Regions from separate parts of the Bradyrhizobium elkanii USDA 76 genome, predicted to be linked through region 2. Evidence: riboswitches for the same ligand, from Rfam matches in the RefSeq annotation. Region 2 holds a riboswitch; the other holds the start of a gene.
What was found. A riboswitch is a leader RNA that binds a small molecule or an ion and turns the genes downstream of it on or off. The one in region 2 is predicted to bind S-adenosylmethionine.
Positions count from the first base shown of each region.

Region 1 (10,133 bases), 410 kb from region 2:
TCGACCTTGGCGCCGAGCGCGGCCCAGAACGTGCGCAACCGGTCGGTCGCCGCGGGATCGGTGCCTTCGGGCGGGGTGAGGATGCACCAGCGGTTGATGAACAGCTCGGCGAAGCCGGAATCCGGCCCCGAATGCTCGGTGCCGGCCACCGGATGCGCCGGGACGAAGTGGACGCCGTCAGGCAGATGCGGCGCCATGTCCTTGACGACGGCGCCCTTCACCGAGCCGACGTCGGAGATGATGGCGCCGGGCTTGAGATGTCCGGCGATCTCGGCGGCGACCAGGCCGCAGGCGCCGACCGGGATGCAGAGGATGACGAGGTCGGCATCCTTCACCGCCTCGATGTTGGTCTCGACGACGCGATCGACGATGCCGAGCTCGGCGACGCGGGCACGCGTCTTCTCCGAGCGCGCGGTGGTCACGATCTCGCCGACCAGCCCTTGCGCGCGCGCGCCGCGCGCGATCGAGCCGCCGATCAGGCCGAAGCCGACGAGGGCGATGCGTTTGAAGAGCGGAGCGGTGGTCACGATGTCACTTTCCGGCCAGGAAGTCGCGCAGCCCCTCGACCACGAGGCGGTTGGCTTCCTCGGTGCCAATAGTCATGCGCAGCGCATGCGGCAGCTTGTAATTGTTGAGTGCGCGCAGCACGAGGCCGCGCCGCGTGAGATAGGCGTCGGCTTCCGCCGCGGTCTTGCCCTTGTCGGTCGGGAAATGGATCAGCACGAAATTGGCGACGCTCGGCGTCACCTTCAGCCCGAGCTTGCCGATCTCCTCGGTCAGCCAGTTGCGCCATTGTTCGGTGTGGGTCCGCGACATCTGCACATGCGCCGTGTCCTCGATCGCCGCCACCGCCGCCAGCATCGCAGGGGTTGTGACGTTGAACGGACCGCGGATGCGGTTGCAGGCATCGACGATATGCGCCGGCCCGAACATCCAGCCGACCCGCAGCGCCGCAAGGCCGTGGATCTTCGAGAAGGTGTGCGTCACCACCGTGTTGTCCGTGGTGGCGACCAGCTCGATGCCGAGCTCATAGTCGTTGCGCGAGACGTAGTCGGCATAGGCGGCATCGAGCACCAGCAGCACATGCGACGGCAGCGCGGCGCGCAGGCGCTTGACCTCGTCGAACGGGATGTAGGTGCCGGTCGGATTGTTCGGGTTGGCGAGCCAGACCAGTTTTGTCTTCGGCGTCACCACCTTGAGGATGGCATCGACGTCGGCGGTGAAATTGGTCTCGGCCGCGATCACGTTCCTGGCGCCGTTCGCCATGGTGGCGATCGGGTAGACCAGGAAGCCGTGGGTGGTCGAGATCGCCTCGTCGCCGGGGGCGAGATAGGTGTGCGCCAAGAGATTGAGGATCTCGTCGGAGCCGGCGCCGCAGATGATGCGGTCGGGATCGAGCCCATAGGCGCGGCCGATCGCCTCGCGCAGCACGCGCGAGGTGCCCTCCGGATAGTCCTCGAGATGGTCAGCCGCGGCCTTGTAGGCCGCGATCGCCTTCGGAGACGGACCGAACGGCGTCTCGTTGGCGGACAGCTTGAACACCTTGCGGCCCGGTTCCGGCACCGGGCTCTTGCCGGGCGTGTAGGGCGCAATATCGAGGATGCCGGGGTTCGGCACGGGGCGGGACATCATCAACTCCGAACAGAGCGTTTTCGAGCGACGTGGATACCGGTTCGCGTGAAGAAAACGCGTCAAAACAAAAGCCTGGACGGGCGGCTGGCTCTACCTTCAGGTCCTGGCCGATCCGTTAGAGGGCACCGTATAGCGCGTTGCGTGGCTGCCGACGAGGGCCGACGAGCGCACCGAGGCGCCGGCCTTGATCAAGGCGAGCTTGATGGCCTCGAAACCCTTGTTAGTCAGGTCTTGCCCGGTGACCGAGACCAGCAGCGCCGCGCCGTCGAAGGCGGTGTCGGGGACCGCGACGATCTCGGCGAGCGGCGCCAGCGCGCGGGCGACATCGGCGTTCCAGCCGGAGACGCGCACGCTCCAGGTCTGCACCTCGGTGACCATGGCGTCGTCGGCGACCCGCGAGATCACGAACACCGGCAGCGCGGCGGGATGGTCGGCGCGTTCGAGGAACGGCAGCCGCGCGATGATCTTCGGCGCGCCACTGGCCTCGAGCGCATTCCACCACGGCGTGCGGCTCGCGATCGCGGAGACCAGCGCGAGGTCGCCCTTCGACTTCGCCACCGCCTCGACCGCGGCCTGCGCGCTGAAATGCGAGACGTAAGGCACCACGAAGCCGAAGTGAAAGCGCGCCGAGTCGCGCATGGCCGACTCGCCGACGGAAACATCGGCATGCACCGCGAACGGCGCCTGCACATAGGTGAAGGTCGAGATGATGACGCGCCAGATGCTCTCGATGGTGTCGAGCGGCAGGATGCCGCGATGACGCCGCACCAGTTCGCGCATCATGCTGGCCTCGCGCGCCGGGCGGAATGCGGAGCCGACCTCCTGGGTCTTCTTGACCTGGATCAGGCGGTCGATGATGTCGCCGCGCGCCATCAGCAGGCGGTGAACCTGCTCGTCGATCGCATCGATTTCCTTGCGCAGCTTCTGCAGCGAGGGCGGCGACGGGGGTGGGTTGGACATGCTCTCAAACCTTGTCGTCGGGGCGGCCCGTTGCCGCGTCGGACAGGGTCCCTGATTAGGAAAGACGGGCAGCGAAAGCAAAGAGAAACGTCGCAGGCGTGCCTTGCGCATTCGGTTAACCAATCGGCCGTGGGCAGGGCTGTCTTGACGCCGGGGGGCGTGGGGACTACGTTCCCTGCGTCCCGTGGTCATTTGAGCCGGCCGGCTTGCAGCCACGTTAAACAACTCGCTAAACAGGCCGGGGACCTTATCAGCTCCCGGCCGAACCTTTGTTCAGGCCGGGTTTTTTATTGGCCTGAGGTCCGTCGAGCCCTCCCGCGCGGAGGCAGGGTCGCCTAGATGAGCAACGTGCGTCCGATACCGAGCCCACAAACCCAAAGCGATGATCGCGCCCATGAGGCCGACCATCCGTCGTCACTGGTGGCGAAGTTCGGGATGGACCAGCCGCTCAAGCTCGATTGCGGCGTCGATCTCGCACCGTTCCAGATCGCCTACCAGACCTATGGCGAGCTCAATGCCGACCGCTCCAACGCGATCCTGGTCTGCCACGCGCTGACCGGCGATCAGCATGTCAACAACATCCATCCCGTCACCGGCAAGCCCGGCTGGTGGGAGACCATGGTCGGCGCCGGCCGGCCGATCGATCCCGACAAATACTTCATCATCTGCTCCAATGTGATCGGCGGTTGCATGGGCTCGACCGGCCCTGCGTCGCTGAATCCCGCGACCGGCAAGGTGTGGGGACTTGATTTCCCGATCATCACCATCCCCGACATGGTGCGCGCGCAGGCGATGCTGATCGACCGCCTCGGCATCACGACGCTGTTCTGCGTGGTCGGCGGCTCGATGGGCGGCATGCAGGTGCTGCAATGGACCGCAGCCTATCCGCAGCGCGTGTTCTCGACGCTCGCGATCGCCTGCTCGACGCGCCACTCGGCGCAGAACATCGCGTTCCACGAGCTCGGCCGCCAGGCCGTGATGGCCGATCCGGACTGGCGCGGCGGCCGCTATGTCGACGAGGACACCCATCCGCATCGCGGATTGGCGGTGGCGCGAATGGCCGCGCACATCACCTATCTCTCGGACGCCGCGCTGCATCGCAAGTTCGGACGGCGGATGCAGGACCGCGAGCTGCCGACCTTCTCGTTCGATGCGGATTTCCAGGTGGAGAGCTATCTGCGCTACCAGGGCTCGTCCTTTGTCGAGCGGTTCGACGCCAACTCCTATCTCTATCTGACCCGCGCGATGGACTATTTCGACATCGCCGCCGACCACAACGGCGTGCTGGCGAAGGCGTTCACCGGCATCCAGACGCGGTTCTGCGTGGTGTCGTTCACCAGCGACTGGCTGTTTCCGACCTCGGAATCGCGCGCGCTGGTGCATGCGCTGAACGCGTCGAGCGCGCGGGTGTCGTTCGCCGAGATCGAGACCGACAAGGGGCACGACGCCTTCCTGCTCGACGTGCCCGAATTCCTCGAGATCTCCCGCGCTTTCCTGCTGGCCGCAGGCAAGGCGCGCGGATTGAAGGACGGCGGCCAGTCATGAGCATGCAGCAGACATTGCCCTTGCCGGGCGTCGCGCCGGAGCGGACCGGCGGCTATCGCACCGATCATCTGCTGGTCGCCGACATGGTGCGGCCGGGCTCGCGCGTGCTCGATGTCGGCTGCGGCGACGGCGAGCTGCTGCAACTGCTGGAGAGCCGCGGCATCGACGGCCGCGGCATCGAGCTGTCGCGCGAGGGCGTCAACGGCTGCGTCGCCAAGGGGCTCGCCGTGGTGCAGGGCGATGCCGACACCGATCTCGTCAACTATCCCGACGATGCGTTCGACTACGTGATCCTGTCGCAGACCTTGCAAGCGACGCGGCAGCCCAAGGTGGTGCTGGAAAATCTGCTGCGGATCGGCCAGCGCGCCATCGTCTCGTTCCCGAATTTCGGATTCTGGAAGATGCGGCTGCAACTCCTGATCGGCGGCCACATGCCGCGGACCGAGAATTTGCCGGCGAGCTGGTACGACACCTCGAACATCCATTTCTGCACCATCAAGGATTTCGTGCAGCTCTGCGAGGAGATCAACGTCAAGATGGAGCGCGCGGTCGCGCTCGATCTCTACGGCCGCCCGGTGCCGCTCAACCTGCCGTGGTGGGTATGGAACATGTTCGGCGAGCAGGGCGTGTTCCTGCTCAGCCGGGGTGGGCAGGGGAAGTGACGTCTTGGCGTCATTCCGGGTTCACGCTTCGCGTGCCCCGGAATGACAAGACTACACCGGCGCCGCCACCAGCGACCGCGGATCGCGCGCCGGCCAGCGGCCGGCCTCGACCAGCGCGATGAAGCGCTCGACCATCTCGTTGAACAGCGCCGGCTCCTCGAGGTTGAGCACGTGACCCGACCTCGGGAAGAAGGAAAGCCCGGCGGCCGGCAGATGCTGCTTCAGGAACATGCTTGGGGCGATGCAATTGTCGTCCTCGTCGCCGCACAGGATCAGCGCCGGCGTTGGCACACGCTTGATGGCGTCGGTCATGGTGTAGATCGAGGGCCGGCCGCCCTGGAAGCTGCGCATCGTGTTGGCGGAGCCCCTGGCGTCGTGGCGGGCGAGTGCGGCGTAGAAGTCGGCGTGGCCGCGCGGATCCTTGATCAGGAACGGAATCCGGCTCGGCGCCTCGCGCGTCACCTTGGCGACCTCGACCGAGCCGATGCTCTCGTATTGCTCGGCATTGGCGCGGCACTGCGCGCGGAAGGAATCGAGATTCTCGAGGCTCGAGCCGGAGCCGACGGCGGCCAGCGTCATCGACAGCGCGCGCTCCGGCGCATTGAGCGCGACCTGCAGCGACGAATAGGAGCCCATCGAGAGCCCGACGAAATGCGCCCTTGCGATGCCAAGATGGTCGAGCACGGCGAGCGCGTCGGTATAGAAGTGCTGGTAGGTGTAGACGTCGGCGCTCGGCGGCACGTCCGACGGCGTGTAGCCGCGCGCCGAATAGGCGATGCAGCGGTGGCCGCGCGCGAAGTAGCGCATCTGCGGCTCCCAATTGGTGTGATCAGCGGCAAACTCGTGCAGGAAGATGATCGGGCTGCCGCTGCCGGCCTCTTCGAAATGGAGGCGGACATGATCTTTCGTCGTGGCGTAGGGCATTGAAATTCTCCTCTCGTTGGCCGCCTCCAGATTTGCAGTTAATTTTCAAGGCCGCAATGCGGCAGTTCCGGTTCCTTTCTCGTCATCGATTCATCGCGGAATGACCCAGAAATTGTTCCCGCAGTGCCGCATGAAATCTTCCTCGCGCCATCCCGATTTTCAAAACCACCGCCGTGTTCCCCCGGGAACGCGACGGGGAAGTGGGGGCGTTATAGAGGATCTAGTGAAGTATGGTTCAGTTGCTTGCGTGTCGCCGGTCGCTTCGTGTTTTGGCGCTGGCTCTGTGTTCGCTCACTCTCGCCGTGATCTCCGCCGCTCCGGCATCCGCCCGTCCGCACCATTCACGTCACGCGCATTCGGCCCATACCGGCCATCACGCGCGCCACTATGCCCATCGTCATTATGGGCGCACAGCGCGGCTGTCGCGCGCCGAGCGCCGCGCCCTCGCGCGGCCGGGCGGGATCGTCGAAACCAACGCAGCGCCGTTGCCCGGCAGCGCTGACCCCGTGCCCAACACCGGCGGCGTCAGTGCGGCAGGCGGCTTCGGCTCGTCCGGCATCGTGGCCGAGGCGCGCCGCTATCTCGGCGGCAATCCGACCGGTCGCTCCAGCCTGTGGTGCGCCCGCTTCATGAACATGGTGCTGCAGCACACCGGCCATCGCGGCACCGGCTCCGACATGGCGAGCTCGTTCGCCAAATACGGCACGCGCGTTTCGGGACCGCAGGTCGGCGCCATCGCCGTGATGAGCCGCCGCGGGGGCGGCCATGTCGGCATCATCACCGGCGTCGATGCCAAGGGCAATCCGATCATGATCTCGGGCAACAGCGGCCACCGCGTCCGCGAGACGCCGGTCTCGCGCGGCCGGATCTACGCCTATGTGATGCCGACCAACTGACCGGTCGAAAGCGGGGCAGGGCGCGCACGCGCCTTGCCCGGCCTACGACGCGACAGGTCCCTCGGCGGCAATCGTGTCGCCGAGGGCGGCGGCGCCATCGCTGATGATCTCGGCGTAGATGCCGCATTCATTGTTGCCGAAGCGTTGCATCAGCGTGTTCGGCACCGAGAGGTCGCGCGCGCCGGTATCGGGATCGACATTGACCGCGGCGCAGCGGGTGATGCGCTTTACCACCCTGGCCCGCGCGCTGCCGATCGCGATGGTCTGGTCGAGCAGGCTGGCTTCATGCCAGGCCGGCCAGCCCTCGACATAGAGATTGGCGCGGAAGCGCAGCGGATGGACCGGCGCCTGCACCATCTCCTCGATCGCCCGCAGGCTGGCCAGATTGATGATCGAGACCACCTTGCGCGGCACGTCGGAGAAACTGTGCCCGGGGCTGACCAGCACCTTGGGCGGTCCCTTGATCTGGCCGGTGTGACGGTCGGCGAAATAGCGCTCGATGGCTGCGCGGCCTTCTGCGGTCTCGAGGTTGCCCTGGGCCACCATCGCGCCATCCCGGCGCAGCGTCAGTACATGGCTGTCATCGTCGAAATGGGCGCGCAGCGGCGCCAGCCACTCATCCCGCTGCAGCATCAGGAAATGCGGCTTCGGCAGCCACTTCGGCGCCGAGGGATCGAAGCCGCTCGGGCCGTTCTCGATCGCATAGCGGCGATCCGAGCGGAGCGTCTCGCCGATCTTGAGCTCTGCGTGCGGCAGCGGCTCGGGCGTGAGACCCTTGACGGGGTAGCGATAGATGCCGGTGATCCTGGCGGAGGAAGCGTGCGTGTTGTCCATTCGCCCGCTCTAGCCTGTTTGGCGTGCGAGGAGAACTGCCGCCTGCGGGAAGGTACTAGTCGGCGCGCGCCGCTCCAGGCGCGTCCAGCAGGCGCTGCATGAACACGAGATCGAGCCAGCGGCCGAACTTGCGTCCGACCTCCGGCATCCGGGCGACCTCGACGAAGCCGGCCTGCGCGTGCAGCCGGAGCGAGGCGAGATTGCCGCCGTCGATGCCGGCGATCATGACATGCTTGCCGAGCGCGGTGGCCGCGGCGATCAGTTCGTCGACGATGATTCGGCCGAGGCCGCGGCCGCGATGATCGGCGTGGATATAGACGCTATGCTCGACGCTGTAGCGATAGCCCGGGAACGCCCGGAAGTCGCCGAATGTGCCGTAGCCGAGCACCGTCGTCCCCTCGACGGCCACCAGCACCGGATAGCCGAGCGCCAGCCGGGCCTTCATCCAGACCAGCCGCTCGGCGTCGGAATCCTGCTTCTCCGTCCAGATCGCGTTCGAGTTGGCGACCGCCTCATTGAAGATCGCGGTAATTGCCGGGATGTCCTGCTCGGTGGCGGGGCGGATAATCATCGGTGGTTCCTTGACGGGCCTCTTGAACGGACCGCATCGTCTACTATATAAGACGGTATGTCAATTATAGAGGACAAGGCCGATGAGGCTCTCGGGCGGCGGGTTCGCGCCGAACGGGAGGGCCGCGGCTGGTCGCTGGCGGACCTCGCCGGGCGGGCAGGCGTGTCCAAGGCCATGCTGAGCAAGATCGAGCGGGCGGAGGCAAGCCCGACGGCGGCGACGCTGTCGCGGATCGCCACGGCCTATGGGGTGACCATGGCCGCGCTGTTCGAGGTTGCCTCACACAATTCCCGCCTGCAGCGGGCCAAGGATCAGCCGGTCTGGCGCGATCCGAAGGCGGCCTATCTGCGGCGGCAGGTGTTCCTGCATCCGGCCAATCCGCTGGAGCTGGTGGAGATCGAGCTGCCTGCGAGGCAGGAAGCCGGCTTTCCCGCCAGCGCCTATCATTTGGTTCGCCAGGTGGTGTGGGTGATCAGCGGCCGCCTCACCTTGATGGAAGGGGCGGAGCGCCACGAACTCGCTGCGGGTGACCGCGTCGAGCTTGGTCCGCCGTCGGACATCGTCTTCCGTAACGAAACCGCTCAGCCCTGCCGCTACCTTGTCGCCATCGTGCGGCGCTGAGCTTCATCGGGTGAAATCGCAGGCTGCGGCTCTTCCGTTTTGGAACCAAGTGCCCACATCTGCGGCAAGCCTGAAAGATGATGGCGACGACCAGAGGCTGGTTGAGGAACGTCAATGCGGCCCGCGGAAACCCAATGAAGATGCCGGAACCATGCCTGAATGGGTGGTGACGGCAGGCCGAGGGAAAACGAATGAACATTGAGAAGTACACTGAGCGCGCGCGCGGATTCATCCAGTCTGCCCAGTCGCTCGCAATGCGTGACGGTCACCAGCAGTTCTCGCCGTTGCATCTGTTGAAGGTGCTGCTGGACGACAATGAGGGACTCGCCGGCGGTCTGATCGACCGTGCTGGCGGTAATTCCAGAGCAATCCTGAAAGCGACCGAAGAGGCGCTGAACAAGCTGCCGAAGGTCTCGGGCAATGGTGCCGGGCAGGTCTACCTGTCGCCGGAGCTGGCGCGTGCCTTCGATGCGGCGGAAAAGGCCGCCGACAAGGCCGGCGACAGTTTTGTCACCGTCGAGCGGCTGCTGCTCGGGCTCACGCTCGAGAAGGGCAGCGAGGCCGCCTCCATCCTGAGCAAGGGCGGCGTCACGGCGCAGAACCTGAACGCGGCGATCGAAGCGCTGCGCAAGGGCCGCACCGCTGACAGTGCGACCGCCGAGAACGCCTACGACGCGCTGAAGAAATATGCCCGCGACCTGACCCAGGCTGCGCGCGACGGCAAGCTCGACCCGGTGATCGGCCGCGACGAGGAGATCCGTCGTACCATCCAGGTGCTGTCGCGGCGGACCAAGAACAATCCCGTGCTGATCGGTGAGCCCGGCGTCGGCAAGACCGCGATCGTCGAGGGCTTGGCGCTGCGCATCCTCAACGGCGACGTGCCGGAGAGCCTGAAGGACAAGAAGCTGCTGTCGCTCGACATGGGCGCCCTGATCGCCGGCGCGAAATATCGCGGCGAGTTCGAGGAGCGGCTGAAATCCGTCCTGCAGGAGGTCTCGACCGCCGAGGGCGGCATCATCCTGTTCATCGACGAGATGCACACGCTGATCGGCGCCGGAAAGGCCGACGGCGCGATGGACGCGTCCAACCTGTTGAAGCCGGCGCTCGCGCGCGGCGAGCTGCACTGTATCGGTGCGACCACGCTCGACGAGTACCGCAAGCATGTCGAGAAGGATGCGGCGCTGGCCCGCCGGTTCCAGCCGATCTATGTCAGCGAGCCGACGGTCGAGGACACCATCTCGATCCTGCGCGGCCTGAAGGACAAGTACGAGCAGCATCACGGCGTGCGCATCACCGACTCCGCGCTGGTGGCCGCGACCACGCTGTCGAACCGCTACATCACCGACCGCTTCCTGCCCGACAAGGCCATCGACCTGATGGACGAGGCGGCAGCGCGGCTGAAGATGCAGGTCGATTCCAAGCCGGAAGAGCTCGATTCGCTGGATCGCGACATCATCCGGCTCAAGATCGAGCAGGAGGCGCTGAAGA
Region 1 is NZ_CP066356.1:1,147,047-1,157,179, forward strand. It holds gene JEY66_RS05400 (prephenate/arogenate dehydrogenase family protein) at 1-527, opposite strand, end outside; gene hisC (histidinol-phosphate transaminase) at 532-1,629, opposite strand; gene JEY66_RS05410 (chorismate mutase) at 1,729-2,592, opposite strand; SAM riboswitch at 2,767-2,846, shown strand; gene metX (homoserine O-acetyltransferase MetX) at 2,932-4,137, shown strand; gene metW (methionine biosynthesis protein MetW) at 4,134-4,799, shown strand; gene JEY66_RS05425 (alpha/beta fold hydrolase) at 4,851-5,723, opposite strand; gene JEY66_RS05430 (TIGR02594 family protein) at 5,954-6,619, shown strand; gene JEY66_RS05435 (MOSC domain-containing protein) at 6,662-7,453, opposite strand; gene JEY66_RS05440 (GNAT family N-acetyltransferase) at 7,509-8,024, opposite strand; gene JEY66_RS05445 (helix-turn-helix domain-containing protein) at 8,082-8,645, shown strand; gene clpB (ATP-dependent chaperone ClpB) at 8,837-10,133, shown strand, end outside.
Region 1: it holds a riboswitch for S-adenosylmethionine, as region 2 does, so the genes downstream of both, metX (homoserine O-acetyltransferase MetX) here and JEY66_RS03390 (O-succinylhomoserine sulfhydrylase) in region 2, are expected to answer to the same signal.

Region 2 (10,133 bases):
GACCGGCGCTGATTTGCCCCAGCGCGTCAGGATCACGCTGAGGCAGGACAGCACGCCGAGCACGCCCATCGAGGCGGCGGCGAGTGCGAAGAAGTTCTGCGCGCTCGCCTCATGCGTCGACAGCCACCAGCCGCCGGCGCCGATGAAGATCAGCCGCGCGGTCTGCGCCAGCACCGGACCCAGCACCTTCGCGGCGCCCTGCGAGGAGAAATACATCGACATCGCAAGGCCGATGAACGCGTACATCGGCGCGGCGGTCGAGAGATATTGATGGCTGGTCGCCCGCACGTGCGGATCACTGGTGAACAGATTGACCCAGAGGTCGGGGAAGACGGCGATGAAGCTGCCGACGACGCCGACCGCAAGGAACGACACCGTGCCTGCGGTCCAGGCGATGCGCCGGGCCCGCGCGACGCGCTCGGCGCCGACCGCCATGCCGATCATCGGCACCGAGGCGATGCCGACCGCGAAGGCGACCGAGGTCAGCATGAATTCGAGCCGTGCGCCGATGCCGTAGCCGGCGAGCACCGCGGTGCCGAACTGCGCCAGCATGTGGGTGAAGATCGAGATCGTCAGCACCGATTGCAGCGGCGAGAAGCAGGAGATGGCACCGACCTTGAGGATGTCGATGAACATCGCCCATTGCACGCGCAGCCCCTTGAGCTTCGGCCTCACGCGGGCGCGGCCCGAGAACAGATACCAGCCCATCACGCTGATGCTGATCGAATAGGCGATCAGCGAACCTGCGGCGACGCCACGCATGCCGAATTGCGGCACCGGACCGAGACCGAGCCCGAGCGTGCCGCCGAGAATGATCTGCCACACCGCCGACGACAGGATCATGGTCGACGGCAGCTTCATGTTGCCGGTGCCGCGCAGGATGCCGGCCATGGTGTTCATCAGCCAGGGCAGGATCGCGCCGCCGAAGAACACCTGCGAATAGGCGATCGCCTGCGCCAGCACATTGCCGCGGCCGCCGAGCAGTTCGAGCAGGCGCGGACCGAAGGTCAGCATGCCCAGCATGAAGGTGGCACCAAACGTCAATCCGATCAGCAGCGCATGCATGGCCAGTGTCGAAGCCCGCTCGATCTCGCCGGCGCCGAGCGCGCGCGCGATCGCGGATGCGACGCCGCCGCCCATCGCGCCGCCGGACATCGTCATGGTGAGGATCACGCAGGGAAACACCAGCGCCATCGCCGCAAGCGACTCGACGCCGAGCCGGCCGATATACGAAGTCTCCGCGATGACGACGCAGGTGCCGGCGGAGAGCGCGATCACATTCGGCCACGCCAGCCAGAGCAACGTGCGCAGGATCGGCCCGTCGAGCAGCGCATTGCGCGCCGGCTTGGTCACCGGCGGCGGCAGCGGCCGCTCTTGTTCGTCGACAGGTATTTCGGCGAGGCCGAGATCGGACATTTCTACTCCCACGCGCGATCTGGGGAGCCGCGCCATGGTGTTTCCCTACCATGGCAATGGCGGAATCCACGTGCGCGGGACGCAAGGGGGGCCTGCGCGATTGCAGGTGAACCCGGATGAACCTTGGCGCTAGCCGATCGACCACACGTACGGTGCGCCGGCGGCACCATTCGGCTTCAGATGCACCGGAATATGCCGCCCGCAGCCGGCGGCCAGCCCTTCGAACAGGCCCGTCAGCACGCTGGCGCAGGCCGGATGATAGTCGGCGACATCGGCCATCAGCTTCCAGCCCTGCTGGCGGATCTCGAACTGGCCCTCGGACTCGGTGATGTCAGCGACATCGTCCTGCGACTCGAAGAGAGTGCGCAGGAATGCGGCAAATTCCGTGGCGCGGCCACGGCTGCCGCCGAGCGCCTGCGCGACCTCGTCGTAATATTGCATGCCGATCAGTCTGCCGGTGAGATGCAGCAGATAGCTCGCATCCTCCGGGCCGAACACCTGCACGATGACCGGCGCGGCCGTCTTCACATATTCCATCGCGTAGTTGCGATAGGCCTTCTCCAGCCGCGGCCTCGGCCAGCTGTCGACCGGCAGCGCCGGCGCGGTGTTCGGATCGAATAGCGGCGCCTCGAGATGGCGCGCGAACACGAGGCGCTGGTCGAGCTCGAGCGGATGATCGTACTCGCAGTAATAGCCCTCGAGCCCGTCCTGGCCGTCGACGCTCTGCTTGGTGCAGACGAAGCCGAGCCGCAAATCCCCGAGCGCGACGCCGTTGTTGGCGTGCCAGCCGCGCAGCATCGCGCGCGAGACTTCGCCGGGCACGCCGCAGATCGCCGTGCCCTTCCAGATCCAGCGCGGCGGCGGATAGCGGATCCAGGCCTTGCGGTCGGTCTCGTGCATGTATTCGACATGCACGCCGCCGATCCAGTTGGAGAGGTAATGATACTGCGCGGCCGCGACCGCCGGCGGCAGGCCGTCGAGGCCGAGCTTCTTCAAGCCGGGGAGAAAGCGTTCCTGCTGCTGGCGGCGAAACACGCGGAAGACGAATTCCGCTGCATCAGCCGTGCCGCGCCGCGTGACGACGGTGAGGATCAGCCCGGTGAAGAAGGCGTGATAGAGATCGGCGACGCTGCGCCATTTCTGCCACTGCGCTTCTTGCTGCGCTGAATCTGTTGCGGCGCTCATGTTTACTCCCGATCTCTTATTTTGGTGGAGTGTGTCATCGTCAGCATGACGACGCAACCAAACCCAAGCGCAGTGTCATCGCCCGACTTGATCGGGCGATCCAGTATTCCAGAGACAGTCGTTGTCGATGGAGGGGCCGCGGCGTACTGGATTCCCCGCTTTCGCGGGGAATGACAGCGGAGAATGACGCAAAGTCCGACTCGCGGAATTACACGCGAAAATGCTTGGAGAGCTTCAGGCCCTGCGCCTGATAGTTCGAGCCGATGCGCTGACCGTACAGCGCGTCGGGGCGCTCGAGCATCCGTTCATAGACGAGGCGGCCGACGATCTGGCCATGCTCGAGAATGAACGGCACCTCGCGCGAGCGCACTTCGAGCACGGCGCGCGCGCCCTTGCCGCCGGCGCCGGCATAGCCGAAACCGGGATCGAAGAAGCCGGCATAGTGGACGCGGAATTCGCCGACCAGCGGATCGAACGGCACCATCTCCGCGGCGTAGTCCGGCGGCACCTGCACCGCCTCTTTCGAAGCCAGGATGTAGAACTCGCCGGGATCGAGAATGAGGCTGCCGTCGGGCCGGGCCTTGATCGGCTCCCAGAAATCGTCGACCGCATAACCGCCGCGGCGATCGACATCGACCACGCCGGTGTGGCGCTTGGCGCGATAGCCGACGAAGCCGCCCGAGCTCTCGCCGGAGAGATCGACGGAAAGCGCGACGCCATGGGTGAGATCGGCATCGTCGATATCGACCAGCCGCTCGGCGGCATGCAGCACATCGAGCTCGTCGGCGGAGAGCGTCGCCTCGCCGATCCGGAAGCGGACCTGGCTGAGCCGCGACCCCTCGCGCAGCAGCACGGGAAACGTCTTCGGGCTGATCTCGGCGTAGAGCGGGCCGTGATAGCCGGCGCCGATCATGTCGAAGCGGCGGGTGCCGTCGGCGATCACGCGGGTGAAGACGTCGAGCCGTCCGGTCGAGCTCTTCGGGTTGGCCGCGGCGACGATCTCCGGCGGCAGCGCCAGGCTCTCCAGCAGCGGCACGATGTAGACGCAGTTGGTCTCCAGCACCGCGCCGTCGGACAGATCGATCTCGTGCAGCTTCAGCTGGTCGATCCGCTCGGCGACGGTGGCATCGGGTCCCGGCAGGAAGCTGGCGCGGACCCGGTAGGCGATGTCGCCAAGGCGCAGATCGAGGCTGGCTGGCTGGATCTGGCTCTCGACGAAGTCGTAGGCGGGCAGAATGAGGCCGGCCTCCGCCATCTCCGCGATCATGCGGTCGGGCAGAATTCCGTTGGATTCTTCTTCCAGCGTGAACGACACGGCGCGGTCCCTCGGCGATCCCTCGAGATGGCCCAAAAATCATACTCCAGGCGGCCATCAAGCCCCAAAATATGGGCTTTTACGGGTTATCCGATGACCGTCTTGACGGAAAGGGCGCGAGGGAATATCAGCTGCACTTATCCCGTGGTGATTTGAGCCGGCCGGCTTGCAGCCACGTTAAATAAGTCGCTAAACAGGCCGGGGACAGTGTGATCCCGGCTTGTGGAGGTTGCTCCAGGCCGGTTTTTTTGTGGCCATTCTCCAGGAGAAATGGCCACTTCGGAGGTCACATGTCTGAATCTGAAGGTACCGCCCGCTTTCGTCCCGAAACCCGCCTCGTCCATGGCGGCACGCTGCGCTCGCAATTCGGGGAAACGTCGGAAGGGCTGTTTCTCACCCAGGGCTACGTCTACGACACCGCCGAGCAATGCGAGGCGCGCTTCAAGGGCCAGGATCCCGGCTTCATCTATTCGCGCTATTCCAATCCGACGATTGCGATGTTCGAGCGCCGCATGATCGAGCTCGAGGGCGCGGAAGCCGCGCGCTCGACCGCGACCGGCATGGCCGCGGTGACCACGGCGATCCTCGCGCCGCTGAAGGCCGGCGATCACGTGGTGGCGTCGAAGGCGCTGTTCGGCTCCTGCCTCTACGTGGTGCAGGACCTGTTGCCGCGCTACGGCATCGAGACGACCCTGGTCGACGGCCTCGATCTCGACCAGTGGCAGCGCGCATTGCGGCCGAACACCAAGACCTTCTTCCTGGAGAGCCCGACCAATCCGACGCTCGACGTGCTCGACATCGGCGCGATCGCCAGGATAGCGCATAGCGGCGGCGCCCGGCTGATCGTCGACAATGTGTTCGCGACGCCGATCTGGCAGAGCCCGCTGTCGCTCGGCGCCGACGTCGTGGTCTATTCCGCGACCAAGCATATCGACGGCCAGGGCCGCTGCCTCGGCGGCGTCATCCTGTCGTCGGAAGCCTTCATCGCCGAGCACATCCATAATTTCATGCGCCAGACCGGTCCGTCGCTGTCGCCGTTCAACGCCTGGGTGCTGCTGAAGGGACTGGAGACGCTCGGCGTCCGCGTCCGCGCCCAGACCGAGAACGCAGCGAAGATCGCCGAGGCGCTGGCCAGGCATCCGAAGATCACGCGGCTGGTCTATCCGGGGCGCCCCGATCATCCGCAGGCCGAGACGGTGAAGAAGCAGATGGGCGCCGGCTCGACGCTGGTCGGCTTCGAGGTGAAGGACGGCAAGGCCGGCGCCTTCCGCTGCCTCAACGCGCTGAAGATCTCGCGCATCTCCAACAATCTCGGCGATGCCAAGAGCCTGGTCACGCATCCCGCGACCACGACGCACCAGCGCCTGGCGCCGGAGGCCCGCGCCGAGCTCGGCATCAGCGAAGGTTTCATTCGCTTCTCGGCCGGGCTCGAGCATCCCGACGACCTGATCGAGGATTTCGAGCGGGCGCTGGAGCGGGTTTAGGGCGAACAGATAGGCTTGGAGAGCTCGGCGCCCTCTCCCGCTTGCGGGCAGGGCTATCGCATATGCCCCTTGGCGACCGCGCAAGTGCTTGGCCTCGTGGTTCGAGACGCGCCGCAAGCGGCGCTCCTCACCATGAGGGTCTACTATTGTGCCGCAAAACAAGACCTCATCCTGAGAGTCTGACTCAAAACAAGTCATTGAGATCTCATGCTCTGGCCAATCGGCGGGAGAGCAGGCGGATGCTTGCAATGAGAACCCAAGCCTCCGCGCTGGCGATGGTTGCCTCGAAGTCTTTGGCAAGTCGTCGATTGCGGCCGAACCAGGCAAAGGTACGCTCGACGACCCAACGTCGAGGCTCGGCCTTGAACGTTCCAACGCTCTGCGAGCGGGTGACGATTTCAATCGTCCATTGGCCCAAATCAGCGATGGCATCGAGCAGCTTAGGGCCACGGTAGACGCGATCGGCGAAGATGTGGCGCAGGTTGGGGAACAGGCGGCCGATGAGCCGCAACAGCGGGACTGCACCGTGATTGTCTTGAAGGTTGGCGGGATGCACCTGCACAGCCAGCAAGGAGCCCTCGGTGTCGGTGACGATATGACGCTTGCGTCCCTTGACCCGCTTGGCCATGTCAAACCCGCTTGGACCGCCATTTTCCGCGGTCTTCACGCTCTGGCTGTCGATGATCCCAGCCGTTGGAGTGGGGTTGCGTCCTTGCCGTTCGCGCATGCGTCGGACCAGGGCATCATTGACCCTGCGCCACAATCCAGAACCGCGCCATTTGTAAAAATAGTACTGAACCGTCGAGCATGGTGGGAAGTCCTTTGGCAGCGCGCGCCATTGGCAGCCGCTGGCTCCAATGTAGAGAATTGCATTCATGATCACGCGCAGGCTGATCTCGCGCGGACGGCCGCGCCGGCATTGCGCAGGCATCAACGGCTCGATCAGTTCCCACTCCGCATCCGTCATGTCGCTTGCATAACGAAGTCCGTCGCGTCGATATTGTTGTCGGGTGATTTCGGTCCAACACATGTTGTGCTCCCTCGAGTCTTCGCAAACACGAAGGAATCACAACGGGCTGAAATCACTCAACTTTCTTTTTAAAGCAGGCTCTGAGGAGCCCGCCGAAGGCGGGCGTCTCGAAGGATGGCCACGAGGGCACCGCCACGAAATGCGATAGCCCTCGCGCGCGGGGGAGGCGAAGGAACGGCCCTTACGTCGCCGCCGTGGTGACGCCGCCGTCGACCACGATGGTCTGGCCGGTCATGAAGGTCGAGGCGTCGGAGGCGAGATAGGCAACGGCGCCGGCGATCTCGTCGGGCTCGCCGATGCGGCGGAGCGGCGTCGATGCGGTGCGGCGCTTCAGATTATCCGGATCCTCCCACAGCGCGCGGGCGAAGTCGGTCTTCACCAGGCCGGGCGCCACGCAGTTGACGCGCACACCCTTCGGGCCCCACTCGCCGGCGAGGCTGCGGCACAGCGCGAAGTCGGCGGCCTTGGAGATGCCGTAGGCGCCGATCACGGTCGAGCCGCGCAGGCCGCCGATCGAGGAGATGATCACGACCGAGCCCTTGCCGCGCTCGGCCATCTGCGGGATCGCCAGCGCGGACAACCAGATGTTGCTCTTGACGTTCGAGCCCATGATCTTGTCGAAGGCCTCGTCCGTGATGTCGAGCAGCGGGCCGTAATACGGGTTCACCGCGGCATTGCAGACCAGGATGTCGATCTTGCCGTAGTGCTTGATCGTGCCCGAGACCAGCGCCTCGACCTCGTTGCGGCGCGCGATGTTGCAGGCGATGACGAGCGCATCGCCGCCCGCCTGCTTGATGCCGTCGGCGACTTCCTGGCAGGCATCCGCCTTGCGCGAGGAGATCACGACCTTGGCGCCGAGTTTTGCCAGAAGCTCCGCCGAGGCGCGGCCGATGCCGCGGCTCGAGCCGGTGATGACCGCGACCTGGCCGGTGAGATCGAACGGGGTGTTCTTCATTGCGAGCGCTCCCTCTTCTTTCTTGGCTTGCTCTTTTTGTCCGTCATGGCCGGGCTCGTCCCGGCCATCCACGTCTTGCTTTGCCGCCAAGACGTGGATGCCCGGCACGAGGCCGGGCATGACGATCTTGGCGCGGATGCAACCTCGCGCGGCTTAAGCCAGCAGTCCGCCGCCCTCGCTGACGCGACGGAGGTGGTAGTCGGTGTCGCCGAGCGTGTTCTCGATCATGGTCAGTCGCTTGAAGTAGTGGCCGATCTTGGCCTCCATGGTCATGCCGATGCCGCCATGAAGCTGGATCGACTGCTGGCCGACGAACTTCAAGGACTTGCCGACCTGCACCTTGGCGGCTGCGACCGCTGACGAACGCTCCTTGGCATCGTCGAAGTCCGACGCCATGGTGGCGAACATCGACATGCTGCGGGCCTGCTCCAGCGCCACGAACATGTCGGCGGCACGGTGCTGCAGGCTCTGGAACGAGCCGATCGCAACGCCGAACTGCTTGCGGGTCTTGATGTACTCGACGGTCTCCTTCAGCGACTCGTCCATCGCGCCGACGGCTTCCGCGCACAGCGCAATGCGGGCTTCGTCGGCGACGCGCTCGATCAGGGGCAGGCCGTTCTCGGGATCGCCGATCGCAGCGTCAGCGCCGACCTCGACATTGGTGAAGGTGATGTCGGCCGCGTGCAGGCCGTCCTGGGTGGGATAGCCCTTCCTGGTAACGCCCTTGGCATCCGCCGGAACCAGGAACACGCCGATGCCGGTCTTGTCGCGCTGGCCGCCCTTGGTGCGCGCGGTCACGATCAGCGTGTCGGCGTTCTCGCCGTTGAGCACGACGAACTTCTCGCCGTCGATCACCCAGCCGGCGCCCTTCTTCTTGGCCGTGGTCACGACGTCGAAGAGATCGTAGCGCGAATTCTTCTCGAGCTGGGCAAAGCCGAAGGTCCTGCTGCCGTCGATGATGCCGGGAATGTACTTGGCCTTCTGCTCGGCCGAGCCGCCATGGCGCAGGAAACCGCCGGCGACCACGACGGTGGCCAGATAAGGCTCGACCACCAGCGCCTTGCCGAGCGCTTCCATCACGATCATGGTCTCGACCGCGCCGGCGCCGAAGCCGCCGTCGGTCTCCGCGAAGGGCAGACCAAGCAGGCCCTGCTCGGCGAGCTTGCCCCAGAGCGCTTTGCTCCAGCCGCCCTTCTCCTTCATGTACTTCTTGCGCGCATCGAAGTCGTAGGCATCCGCCAGCAACCCGTCGACGCTTTCCTTGAGAAGGCGCTGCTCCTCGGACAGATCAAAATCCATTTTACCATCTCTCCAAAATCACGCGGGCGCTTGCCCTGATCTCCACTCGTCATCCCCGCGAAGGCGGGGCATGCGCGGAGGACGACATCGAACTTGTGGCTTACAGCCCCAGCACGGCCTTGCTGATGATGTTGCGCTGGATCTCGTTGGAGCCGCCGTAGATCGAAACCTTGCGGTTGTTGAAGTAGCTCGGCGCGATCTGCGCGGTCCAATCCATGCTCTCGTTGGAGCCGGCGTCGCCGTGCTCGTCATAGGGCGCGGCGAACGGACCGATGATCTCCATCAGCAGCTCGGTCGTGGTCTGCTGGATCTCCGAGCCCTTGATCTTGAGCACCGAGGAGGCCGGATTGGGCTTGCCCTTGCCGTGCTTGCCCTCGTCGGCGACGACGCGGAGCTGGGTCAGCTCGAGCGCCTTCAGCTCGATCTCGCAGGCCGTGAGCTTCTCGCGGAACGCCGGATCCTCGATCACCGGACGGCCGCCGGACTCGACCTTGGAGGCCAGCGCGCGGATGCGGCGCAGCCGCTCCTTCGACACGCCGACCCGGGCGATGCCGGTGCGCTCATTGCCGAGCAGGAACTTGGCGTAATCCCAGCCCTTGTTCTCCTCGCCGATCAGGTTCTCGTAGGGCACCTCGACGTCGTCGAAGAACACCTCGTTGACCTCGTGGCCGCCGTCGATGGTCTGGATCGGGCGCACGGTGACGCCCTTCGACTTCATGCTGAACACGATGAAGGAGATGCCCATCTGCTTCTTCGCGGCCGGATCGGTGCGGCAGAGGCAGAAGATCATGTCGGCGTGCTGGGCGAGCGTGGTCCAGGTCTTCTGGCCGTTGATGATCCACTTGTCGCCACGGCGCTCGGCCTTGGTCTTCAGCGACGCGAGGTCCGAACCCGAGCCCGGCTCCGAGAAGCCCTGGCACCACCAGTCGTCGACATTGGCGATCCGCGGCAGATATTCCTTCTTCTGCTTCTCGTTGCCGAAGGTGTAGATGACCGGGCCGACCATGCTGACGCCGAAGGCGAGCGGCTGCGGCGCGGGATAGGACTGCAGCTCCTCGTTGAAGATGTAGTGCTGCACGGTGCTCCAGCCGGTGCCGCCATATTCCTTCGGCCAGTGGGTGACGCCCCAGCCCTTCTTGTTGAGGATGCGCCACCAGGTGACCATCTCGTCCTTCGACAGATGGCGGCCTTCCTGCAGCTTGCGCCGGGTCTCCGGCGGCACGTTGTTCTTGAAGAACTCCCGTACCTCCTCGCGAAACGCTATCTCTTCCTTGGTGAAAGCGAGATCCATCGGATCCTCCTTTTGAGCGAAACCTAACGTCTTGTTTCGTTGTCGTCCTGGCGAAAGCCAGGACCCATTACCACCGGCCTTCGTTGTCCTGCGAAGGCGACTGCCGTCCGTGCCCCTTACCCCGGCCGCGGGGTATGGGTCCTGGCTTTCGCCAGGAC
Region 2 is NZ_CP066356.1:733,341-743,473, reverse strand. It holds gene JEY66_RS03405 (MATE family efflux transporter) at 1-1,416, opposite strand, end outside; gene JEY66_RS03400 (hypothetical protein) at 1,546-2,601, opposite strand; gene JEY66_RS03395 (2'-deoxycytidine 5'-triphosphate deaminase) at 2,810-3,916, opposite strand; SAM riboswitch at 4,051-4,130, shown strand; gene JEY66_RS03390 (O-succinylhomoserine sulfhydrylase) at 4,207-5,400, shown strand; gene JEY66_RS03385 (IS5 family transposase) at 5,606-6,430, opposite strand; gene JEY66_RS03380 (SDR family NAD(P)-dependent oxidoreductase) at 6,612-7,385, opposite strand; gene pimD (pimeloyl-CoA dehydrogenase small subunit) at 7,539-8,684, opposite strand; gene pimC (pimeloyl-CoA dehydrogenase large subunit) at 8,785-9,975, opposite strand.